Regions from separate parts of the Pseudomonas sp. GW822-FHT01E03 genome, predicted to be linked through region 1. Evidence: riboswitches for the same ligand, from Rfam matches in the RefSeq annotation. Region 1 holds a riboswitch; the other holds the start of a gene.
The links. Region 1 has a riboswitch for cobalamin ahead of cobW (cobalamin biosynthesis protein CobW). Riboswitches for the same ligand answer to the same signal wherever they lie in the genome.
Positions count from the first base shown of each region.

Region 2: linked by a shared signal. The riboswitch ahead of cobO (cob(I)yrinic acid a,c-diamide adenosyltransferase) and the one ahead of cobW (cobalamin biosynthesis protein CobW) in region 1 are both predicted to bind cobalamin.

Region 1 covers NZ_JBXAOQ010000007.1:392,415-397,928, forward strand. Annotated here, with positions in the region: gene cobM (precorrin-4 C(11)-methyltransferase) at 1-376, opposite strand, end outside; gene AC1RP7_RS17035 (cobalamin biosynthesis protein) at 458-871, opposite strand; gene AC1RP7_RS17040 (CbtA family protein) at 868-1,575, opposite strand; gene AC1RP7_RS17045 (CbtB domain-containing protein) at 1,587-1,778, opposite strand; cobalamin riboswitch at 1,900-2,125, opposite strand; cobalamin riboswitch at 2,331-2,543, shown strand; gene cobW (cobalamin biosynthesis protein CobW) at 2,647-3,717, shown strand; partial or broken gene cobN (cobaltochelatase subunit CobN) at 3,721-5,514, shown strand, end outside.
Region 2 covers NZ_JBXAOQ010000009.1:266,919-272,432, reverse strand. Annotated here, with positions in the region: gene AC1RP7_RS19745 (cobyrinic acid a,c-diamide synthase CobB) at 1-917, opposite strand, end outside; gene cobO (cob(I)yrinic acid a,c-diamide adenosyltransferase) at 914-1,525, opposite strand; cobalamin riboswitch at 1,608-1,841, opposite strand; gene AC1RP7_RS19735 (hypothetical protein) at 1,995-2,579, shown strand; gene AC1RP7_RS19730 (PQQ-dependent sugar dehydrogenase) at 2,646-3,959, shown strand; gene AC1RP7_RS19725 (O-methyltransferase) at 4,098-4,751, opposite strand; gene AC1RP7_RS19720 (C40 family peptidase) at 4,770-5,306, opposite strand; gene AC1RP7_RS19715 (C40 family peptidase) at 5,472-5,514, opposite strand, start outside.

The DNA of each region.
Region 1 (5,514 bases):
GCAGGGTCAGTTCCGCGCCCAAGAGCGCTGCGCAAGCGGCTGTGGCAGTCACGCCGGGTACGATTTCGAACGCAATGCCCAGTTCACGCAGATAGCGAATCTGCTCGCCAATGGCGCCATACAGGCTCGGATCGCCAGAGTGCACCCGGGCCACATCCTGGCCTTTGGCGTGGGCGGTCTTGATCAGGTCGATGATCTGTTCCAGGTGCAGTTCGGCGCTGTTGACCACCTGTTCGGCACAGTGACCTTCCAGTACGGCGGCCGGTACCAGTGAGCCGGCATATATGATCACCGGGCAACTGCGAATCAGCCGCTGGCCCTTGACGGTGATCAGTTCGGGGTCGCCGGGACCTGCGCCAATGAAGTAGACGGTCATCGTCGGTTCCTGTGGGAAAAAGGGGCTGAACAGGTCTTCAGATGAAGAATGTTCATGATCAAAGGCGGGGATTATCGGTTTTTACGCAGCGCCAGCCAATGCCAGGGTTGCCTGGGCATATTTTTGTCGTGGAATCAGCAGTTTTGCCGGGGCCTGGGCCAGTTGTTCGGCCAGGGCCAGTGCGGCGCTTTCCGCAACGCCGTAGCAACCGGTGCGTTCAAACGCTATTTGCGATTGATGGCTGAGTTGCGGTTCATAAGCGGCCAGTTGCTCACTGCTGAAATACATCAGTTCCAGGCCGAGTTGCTGAGCCAGTTCGATCAGTGCAGGTTCGTCGCGCTTCGAATCGATGCTGGCCAGCGCCTTGATTTCATGACGAGCTATCTGGTGCGCCTCCAGCGCCTGATCGAGCAGCGCCAGCAACGTGCTGACGGGGCAGCCCCGTTGGCAGCCCAGACCGACCACCAGGGTCGGCGCTGTGCTGACGTCAGTCATGCGTTGTATTGACCATCGCTTTTGCGACGGAACAACCAGGCGCTGATCAGGCCCAGGGCCAGCCAGAATGCCACGTTGGTCAGTTGCGAAGCGATTTTGAACCGGGTTTCCAGTGCCTCTGGAGCAAGCATCGAATGCACCTCCGGTTGCGGCGCGCCAATCACATGGGGGACGGCGAGGATCGCCGCGCCGAGGACTTTCATCAGCCAGTGACGGCTGAACACGATCAGCGCAATACCGACGGCGGTGGAGGCGGCGGTACCGACCCACCACAGTTGCCGTTGTGCGAGGTCGGCGGCGGCAGTGCCTGGCAATTCAGGTGGCAGACCGAGGGTCGGCGCGAGCACGAAGGTTGCGTAACCGGCCAGGCCCCAGAGCAGGCCTTGAGAGGTTTTGGTCGGCGCACGCAAGGTGTACAGGCCGGCCAGCATCAGGGCGAAACCGACCGCCACCACCAGGTTGCCACCAGTGGTCGACAGCACGCGCTGCCAGCCATCTTCCGGCTCCCAGGCTTGTGCATCATGAGTGTGAGCAGCCATCGCACCGTCGGCGTGTTCATGCATTTCAACAGCGGCCGGTTCGGCTTTTTCGTAGGTCTCGGCCTGCAAAATCAGCGGGGCGACCCAGAAACTTTGCAGCAGGGTCAGCAACAGGGCGGCCAGCAGCCCGGTGAAACCTGCGGTTTGCGCAATACGCTTGATCATGTCGACAGCTCTCAATGGCACGGGAACGCGGAGCTGTGACGGGTATCGTGGGCGGCGTTGTGCACCGCTTCGATGTGCGAGAAACCGGCGAAATACACAAGGCATGCGCCCAGGATCGACGCGCAGACGGCGGCGGCCAGACGTTGGGTCAGGGTTGAGGTGGTGCTTGCGGCTGTGTGTTCGGCGCTGCTGATGATCGACATGGCGTTTCCCTCTGGTCTGTCAGCGGGGAATAAGAGCGCATGCAAAACCCCGCACGACCAGGCGCGCAAGGTTTCAAACAGCGCCCGCCCACCGCGGGTTTGTTGGTTCAGTGATCGTACTGGTCACTTTGTGTTGCGGGCCGGTCTCCGGGCTCACGAGGGGCAAAGGCTTGCGCCTGGACCTGAAAGCATCACCTTCCCATGCCGCAGTGGCACAGTGGATCTGACGCTTCGCTCGCTTACCGTTGCGGGGGCAGCACCGGACTGACATGGCTTAAGAGTAAAGCACATGATTCACCGGTTTCCCGTTTCACCCTGTGAAGGGCACCCGTAACAAGGTGTGTAGGAGAGCATGGGCGGGGGTTGGGCGTCAATTGGCAGGGGTTCTCAATTCGGAACCGGGTCGACCCAATCGCGAGCAAGCTCGCTCCCACATTTGACCGCATTTTTCTCAAAGAGCCCCATCCCCTGTGGGAGCGAGCTTGCTCGCGATTGGGTCGTTACAGGCGCTACAGAACTCAGCATGAACATTGACCCGCCCCAAGACCATGCGTAGCCTTGCGCTTTCGAGGTTCTTCGGCGTTTGTCGAAGCTAAGAAGGGAACGCGGTCAATGCCGCGGCTGCCCCCGCAACTGTGAACGGTGATGTTCGTTGCCACGCCACTGCTGACTCAATCCATGAGGCCGGCGGGAAGGCGCAGCGAATGCCAGGCTCAAGCCCGGCACACCGTCAGCCAGGAGACCTGCCTCGTCACAGATTCTCACTTTCAACCGGGCGGGGTGATCCGGTGGCGAACTCTTCAGGCACGCGCGTGCGCGTTGCCGGTCGTCGTCCCGTATGCCCGCCAGCTTAGCCATAGGGCATCCGATGAAAACACTGGCCAAACTCCCCGTCACCATCGTTACAGGCTTTCTCGGCTCGGGTAAAACAACGCTGCTGCGCCACATGCTCGACAACGCCCAGGGTCGCCGCATCGCGGTGATCGTCAACGAATTTGGCGAGTTGGGCATCGACGGCGAAATCCTCAAGCAATGCTCCATCGGTTGCACCGAAGAAGAAGCCAACGGCCGTGTCTATGAACTGGCCAACGGCTGCCTGTGCTGCACCGTCCAGGAAGAATTCTTCCCGGTGATGCGCGAACTGGTGGCCCGTCGCGGCGATCTCGACCACATCCTCATCGAAACGTCCGGTCTGGCGTTGCCCAAGCCGCTGGTGCAGGCCTTCCAGTGGCCGGAAATCCGCAGTGCCTGCACGGTGGATGCGGTCATCACCGTGGTCGACAGCCCGGCCGTGGCCGCCGGCACCTTCGCCGCGTTCCCGGATCAGGTCGACGCCCAGCGCAAACTCGACCCGAACCTGGACCACGAATCGCCGCTGCACGAACTGTTCGCCGACCAATTGGCCAGCGCTGACCTGGTGATCCTCAACAAAACCGACCTGATCAACCCGACGGACCTGGCCCGTGTGCGCCTGGAAGTCGCCGAGGAATTGCCGCCAGCGGTGAAAATCATCGAAGCCAGCAGTGGTCGCCTGCCGCTGGACGTGCTGATAGGCCTCGGTGTCGGCTCCGAAGAACACATCGACAGCCGCCACAGCCACCACGACCATCATCACGATGGCGACGACGATCATGATGACCACGATCACGACGCCTTCGATTCGATCTCCATCGAACTGCCGCAAGCCGACGAAAGCCTGCTGCTGGACGCACTGACCCAGTTGGTGGTCCAGCACGGCATCCTGCGCGTCAAGGGGTTTGCTGCGATTCCGAGCAAGCCGATGCGCCTGCTGATCCAGGGCGTGGGTACGCGTTTTGACAAGCATTTCGACCGCCAGTGGGGCGCCGAAGAGGCGCGAGTCTCTCGCCTGGTGCTGATCGGCCAGAAACTGGACGCCACTGTTCTCGAAGCGCAATTGCGCGCCGCGCTCAGCGTGTAAGCCATGCACCTGCTCAGGACCCAGCCCGGCGGTTTCGTGTCGGATGACAACATTGCCGACCTTGGACAAACTCCTGCCGAGCTAGTGGTCCTGTGCAGCGGCGATTCCAGCCTGGCGCTGCTCGCCGAAGCGGCGCAGCAGTTGCCCGACGATTACCCGAGCGTGCGCCTAGCCAATCCGATGCAGGTGCAGAACCATGCCTCGGTTGACCTGTACGTCGATGAAGTCTTGCGCCACGCCAAGGTCATTCTGATCTCGCTGCACGGCGGCATCGCCTATTGGCGTTACGGCATCGAGCGTCTGGTCGAGCTGTCGCAGCGCGGCGTGCAACTGATTCTGGTGCCGGGTGATGATCGCCCGGACCCGGAGCTCAGCGACTTGAGCACCGTCGGTGCCGAGGATCGCGACCGGCTCTGGCAGTTTCTGCGCCAGGGCGGCATGGGCAACGCCCTCGACTTCTTCCGCTGCCTGGCCAACCGCTGGCTGGCCCGTGATTACACCTGGGGTGAGCCGCAAATCCTGCCGCGTACGGCGATTTACCATCGGCACAAACACTCTGCCGCGCTGAGCGACTGGCAGGCCGACTGGCACGTGGGTCAACCGGTGGCGGCGGTGCTGTTTTACCGCTCGCATCTGCAGGCGGCGAACACCGCTTTCATTGATGTTTTTTGCCAACGTTTGCAGGCAGCGGGGTTGAATCCGTTGCCGATTGCGCTGGCGAGCCTGAAAGAACCCGGCTGCCTTTGCGTGGTCGAGGACTGGCTCGACGAGGCCTGCGTCTCGGTAATTCTGAACACCACCGGCTTTGCCCAGTCCAGCCCGGAAGCACCGCATCTGCGGCCATTCCGCCGCAATATTCCGGTGATCCAGGCGATTTGCGCCCAGGACAACGAACCGGGTTGGCGCGCCAGTGAACAGGGGCTTGGCCCTCGCGACCTGGCGATGCACATTGCCTTGCCGGAACTGGACGGGCGCATCATCAGCCGTCCGATCAGCTTCAAGGACCTGGCGTGGCGGAGTGAGCGTAGTCAGTCGGATGTAGTCTGCTACCGGCCGCAGCCGGAACGCATGGATTTCGTTGCCGAACTGGCGCGGCGCTGGATCGATCTGGCGCGGGTGCCCAATGCTGAAAAGCGCATTGCCTTGATTCTCGCCAACTACCCGACCCGCGACGGTCGCATCGGCAATGGCGTCGGCCTCGATACCCCGGCAGCGGCGCTGAATATCCTGCGGGCGTTGCATGCCGAAGGTTATCCATTACCGGCTGAGTTACCAGACAGCGGCACCGCGCTGATCCAGCAGTTACTGGGCGGCGTCAGCAACGACCTCGATACCCTTGACCTGCGTCCTTGCCAGCAAAGCCTGGGCATGGATGACTATCTGGTGATGTTCAACGCCTTGCCTGAAGCCAATCGCGCGGCGGTGCTCGAACGTTGGGGTGCGCCGGAAAGCGACCCGATGTATCGCAGCGGGCGGATGATGATCGCCGGCCTGCGTTTTGGCCTGACCTTCGTCGGCATTCAACCGGCCCGGGGTTATCAGGTCGATCCGAGCGCGGTGTATCACGATCCGGACCTGGTACCGCCCCACGGTTACCTGGCGTTTTACTTCTGGCTGCGCAACACCTATGGCGCCCACGGCGTGATCCACGTCGGCAAACACGGCAACCTCGAATGGCTGCCGGGCAAGGGCGTGGGGCTGTCGGAACATTGCTGGCCAGACGCTTTGCTCGGGCCGCTGCCGAACATCTATCCGTTCATCGTCAACGACCCGGGCGAGGGCGCCCAGGCCAAGCGG
Region 2 (5,514 bases), on a different contig from region 1:
TCGAGCATCGCGGTGTTTTGCGCCAGTGCAACGTGGTGCAGCTCCGGGTAACCGCCCGGCAGATACAGGCTGTCCGCCTGCGGCAACGCACGGTCGCGGATCGGCGAGAAGAATGACAACTCGGCGCCCATCGCCCGCAGCAGATCCAGGCTCGCGCCGTAGGTGAACGCAAAGGCTTCATCGCGGGCGACGGCAATGCGTACACCGGCCAGCAGCGGTTCGGCCGCGATGACATCAGGGGCGGCGAATTCGACTGCCGGTGGCAGCGCGACCTCGCAACTGCTGGCCAGGGCATCGGCTGCCGCATCGAGGCGCAGGTCGAGATCGTTCAACTCACTGGCCTGCACCAGCCCCAGGTGCCGGCTCGGCAATTCGATCCCGGTTTCCCGGGACAGCGCGCCGTACCAGCGCAACCCCTCAGTCAGGCTGCCTTCGAGCAGTTGCGCGTGGCGCAGCGTGCCGACACGATTGGCCAGCACGCCGGCGAACGGCAAGTCCGGCTGATAACGCGCCAACCCCAGGGCCAATGCGCCAAAGGTCTGGGCCATGGCGGTGCCATCGATCACCCCCAGCACCGGCACACCGAAATGCCGCGCCAGGTCGGCGCTCGACGGCGTACCGTCGAACAACCCCATGACGCCTTCGATCAGGATCAGGTCGGCTTCAGCGGCGGCTTCCCACAGCAACCGGCGACTCTCCTGCTCGCCGACCATCCACATGTCCAGCTGATACACCGGCGCACCGCTGGCGCGCTCGAGGATCATCGGATCGAGAAAGTCGGGCCCGCACTTGAACACTCGGACCTTGCGCCCCTGATTGCGATGCAATCGGGCCAGTGCCGCGGTGACGGTGGTCTTGCCTTGGCCAGAGGCCGGCGCGGCAATCAGTACCGCCGGACAGTGCCGAGGCTGACTCACAATTCGACGCCTTTCTGCGCTTTGATCCCGGCTTGAAAGGCGTGCTTGATCACGCCCATTTCGGTGACGGTGTCAGCCATCTCGATCATCTCCGGCTTGGCGGCACGACCGGTGACCACCACGTGTTGCATCGGCGGTCGGGCCTGCAAGTCGCTGAGCACCTGATCGAGATCGAGGTAGCCGTGCTTGAGGGCGATGTTCAGCTCATCGAGCACCACCAGACCGATGGACGGATCGCGCAGCAGTTGCTGCGACACCGCCCAGGCGGCTTCGGCGGCGGCGATGTCGCGCTGGCGGTCCTGGGTTTCCCAGGTAAAGCCTTCGCCCATCACATGAAAACGCACCTGCTCGGGAAAGCGCCGGAAGAACAACTCCTCCCCCGTACTGTTGCGGCCCTTGATGAACTGCACCACGCCGCATTGCATGCCGTGCCCCATGGCGCGGGCAAGCATGCCGAAGGCCGAACTGCTCTTGCCCTTGCCGTTGCCGGTCAGCACCAGTAGCAGGCCACACTCGTTCGGGGAATTGGCGATGCGCTCGTCGATCACGGCTTTTTTGCGCTGCATGCGCGCCAGGTGGCGTTCGTCACGATCGGGGGTATCAGTCATGGGGGAGCTCTCCGTTTAGGCAGGAATAACGGCGGGCAGGCACAAGAATAGAAGGCAACAAGCCTGGCATCGCCCACCGTGATGCCGCTGGATGAATCAGGCCGGTCTCCGGGCTCATGAGTGGCCGCGGGGCCAGACCGTGCGCCTTCCCGCATCAAATCGACACAGTGGCATCACACACAGTTTTCACTCATTTACCGTTGCGGGGGCAGCGCCGGAATTGCGGGCCTTCGACCAACAGAAGGACTCACTCACCGGCTTCCCTGTTTCACTCTGTCGACCCAAGCCACAGAGCACCTGAAACAAGCCGCGAAGGTTAGAGGGTTGGGGGTGGAGCGTCAATTAAAGCCGGGAGGCCATCGACCGAATAACTGCCATCAATCAATAAACTGACGTCAATCTTGTGCCACGCTCCCAGCAGTGATATCAAAGAGCCACAAACTCACAACACAACAACAAGGGTGAGCCCATGCAAGGCATGATCATCAGCAATCCAAAGCTGGAATTCCTGCGCCCGGTGCTCGAACGCTGGTTCGAATGCATCGACCGTTACAACGCCGTCCGCGGTGATGGCGACACACCGTACTGGCACGACGAGAAGGCCAATCTCGGACTACTGTCTGCCGCCGCCTGGATGGCCGAGATGGTCACGCTGCAACAGACGCCCACCCGCAAGCAGACCGAAGAAGGCGAACGCAACAGCCGCGCCGACCTGCTCCTGGCTTCACCCGAAACCCGCGCCTACATCCAGACCAGCCAGCGCTGGCCACGGGTCAACAGCCTCAACCTGACCCAGGCCCTGCTCGACATCGCCAGCGATGCCAAGCGCCTGAGCCACGCCAGCGACCTGAAACTCGGCTGCCTGTTCGTCGCCCCGCAAAAAGCCCAGCAGGGCGCCACACCGGAAGAACTCCAGGACATGGTCGACGACCTGCAAAAGGAACACACCTGCGCTGTTGCCTGGTATTTCCCTTATGCCTACCGCAAGTTGCGCAACGAAGCCGGCAACTATCACCCCGGCATAGCAGTGCTGTTCAAGGAGGCACGTGGCTAAGGGTTGAACCATCGGACGACAACGCGCCTCTATGATTAGAACAAGGCACTCATAGGGAAGACCCGCATGCGCACGCCCCCGCTCGTTCTCGTTATCGCGTTCTGCGGAGGGCTCGCCGCTTGTGGCGGAACCGCCCGCCTGCAAGTCTCCGATGGCACCGGTCCTTCGCCTCAACTGCCAGACCCCGACAAAACCCTGATCCCGATCGTGAACATCGCCCCGGCCATCGGCTGGCCGCAGGGTGCGAAGCCCATCGCCGCCAATGGCACCCAAGTGGCCGCTTTTGCCGAAGACCTGGATCACCCGCGCTGGCTTTATGTACTACCCAATGGCGATGTGCTGGTGGCGGAAACCAATGCCCCCCCAAAACCCGAAGACGGCAAAGGCATTCGCGGCTGGATCATGAAGAAATTCATGGGGCGTGCCGGAGCCAGGGTGCCCAGCGCCAACCGCATCACCTTGCTGCGCGACAAGGACCACGATGGGGTCGCGGAAACCCGCACGGTGTTTCTGCAAAACCTCAACTCGCCCTTCGGCATGACCCTGGTCGGCAATGACCTGTATGTGGCCGACACTGATCGCCTGCTGCGCTTTCACTATGAAAGTGGCGATACGCAGATCAAGTCACCGCCGGCAAAAGTGGTCGACCTGCCGGGCGGCCTGCTGAATCACCACTGGACCAAAAACGTCATCGCCAGCAAGGACGGCAGCAAGCTGTACGTCACCGTGGGTTCCAACAGCAACGTTGCGGAACACGGCATGGACAAGGAAGAAGGTCGTGCGGCGATCTGGGAAGTGGATCGCGCCACCGGCCAGCAGCGGATCTTCGCGTCCGGCCTGCGCAACCCCAATGGCATGGCCTGGGAACCGCACAGTGGCGCGCTGTGGACTGCGGTCAACGAACGGGATGAAATCGGCAGCGACCTGGTACCGGACTACATCACCTCGGTGAAAGACGGCGCATTCTATGGCTGGCCGTACAGTTACTTCGGCCAGCATGTCGATATTCGCGTCGAGCCGCAAAACCCGGACCTGGTGGCCAAGGCTATCGCCCCGGACTACGCCGTCGGCCCGCACACGGCATCACTGGGCCTGACGTTTGCCGAAGGCAACAAGTTACCGTCGCGCTTCAGGGAAGGCGCCTTCATCGGCCAGCACGGCTCCTGGAACCGCAAGCCGCACAGCGGCTACAAAGTGATTTTCGTGCCCTTCCGCGCCGGCAAGCCGGTCGGGAATCCGGTTGATGTGCTCAGCGGGTTTCTCAATGGCAAGGAAGAAGCCATGGGCCGCCCGGTGGGCGTGGTGATCGACCGACAGGGTGACCTGTTGGTGGCCGATGATGTGGGGAACAAGGTGTGGCGGGTTTCGGCTGCCAAATAACACCATCCCGGATGAACTCAGAACCCTGTGGGAGCGAGCTTGCTCGCGATGAGGGCACATTCAACATCGATGCTGACTGACCTACCGCTATCGTCGGAACGCCGCCCGGAGCAAGCTCGCTCCCACAGGATTTCCAGCTCAGCGTTTGCGGCAGAGAGTCAACCCATCACCCAACGGCAACAACGACAGATCCACCCGCGCATCGTCCTTCAACGCCCGGTTGAGCGCCTGGATCGCCCGGGTGTCCGCGCTCTCGGGACTGGTCTCGAGCACGCGCCCGCTCCATAGCGTGTTATCGAACACCGCCAGCCCGCCGACCCGCAGCAATCGCAGGGCGTGCTCCAGATAAGCCGGGTAGTTGGCCTTGTCGGCATCGATGAAAACCAGATCGAACTGGCCTGGCTGGTCCAGCTTGCCGAGGGTTTCCAGCGCAGGCGCCAGGCGCAGATCGATGCGTCCGGCCAGCCCGGCTTCCTGCCAGTAACGCAGGGCCGTGGCGTTGTAGTCACCGGAGATATCACAGCAAATCAGCGAACCCTCAGCGGGCAATGCCGCCGCCATGCACAGTGCGCTGTAACCGGTAAAGGTGCCGACTTCGAGCAAACGCCTGGCCCCCGTCAGTTTCACCAGCAAAGCAAGAAACTGCCCCTGCTCAGGCGCCACCTGCCAGCGTGCCATCGGCAGCGCCTGGGTCTCATCGCGCAAGCGCTTGAGCAGAGGCGTTTCGCGCAGGGAAACATCAAGCAGGTATTGGTACAGGGCGTCGTCGAGATTGAGCGTGCGAGCAGTCATGACCACCAGCTCCGGAGGTTACGGATTGCGCGCCAAATGTTCAGGCTGCAGAACACGCTTGGCGCTCAGGTAAGCTTTTTGCCAATAGGCCTTGGACAGACTGTCGAGCTTCACAGTGCCGCCGGTGGCCGGCGCATGGACGAAACGCCCCTCTCCCACATAGATGCCAGCATGACTGACCTGGGAACCGCCATTGGTGGCAAAGAAAAGCAGGTCGCCGGTCTGCAAGCCGTCCTTGCCCACATTCGCCGCTTGCATGGAGATCATCTCGCGCGTGGTACGCGGCAAGGCAATACCGGCGACATCGCGGTACACATAAGCGATCAGGCCGCTGCAATCAAATCCGGAATCCGGCGTATTGCCACCCCAACGATAAGGCGTGCCCACCAGACCGAGCGCGCGAAACAGCACGTCTTCCGCTTCGGGCGAAAAAGCTTGTGAGGAACCAAATACGATGGGAGCGCGAACCACCGGCGCAGGAGGCGGTGTGCGGCTGGCGCAGGCACTGAGCAGCGCTGCGAAGAACATGATTGCGAGGCGGGCCGACGTCGTCATAAGCAGAACATCCTGATCTGGCTGCGGCTTTTTCTGCGGGGAGCGCAGAAAAGAAAACCGCCTGCGTGGGACGCAGGCGGTTTGCCATCATTTGTAGATCAAGATTCTAGCGGCTACACGACAAACTTCAAGTAAGACTTTAAGTTCGCCTTACAAAATGTCCGCTTATTTACGTGCAGTAACGATTGGCGACGCGTTAGGTGCCATT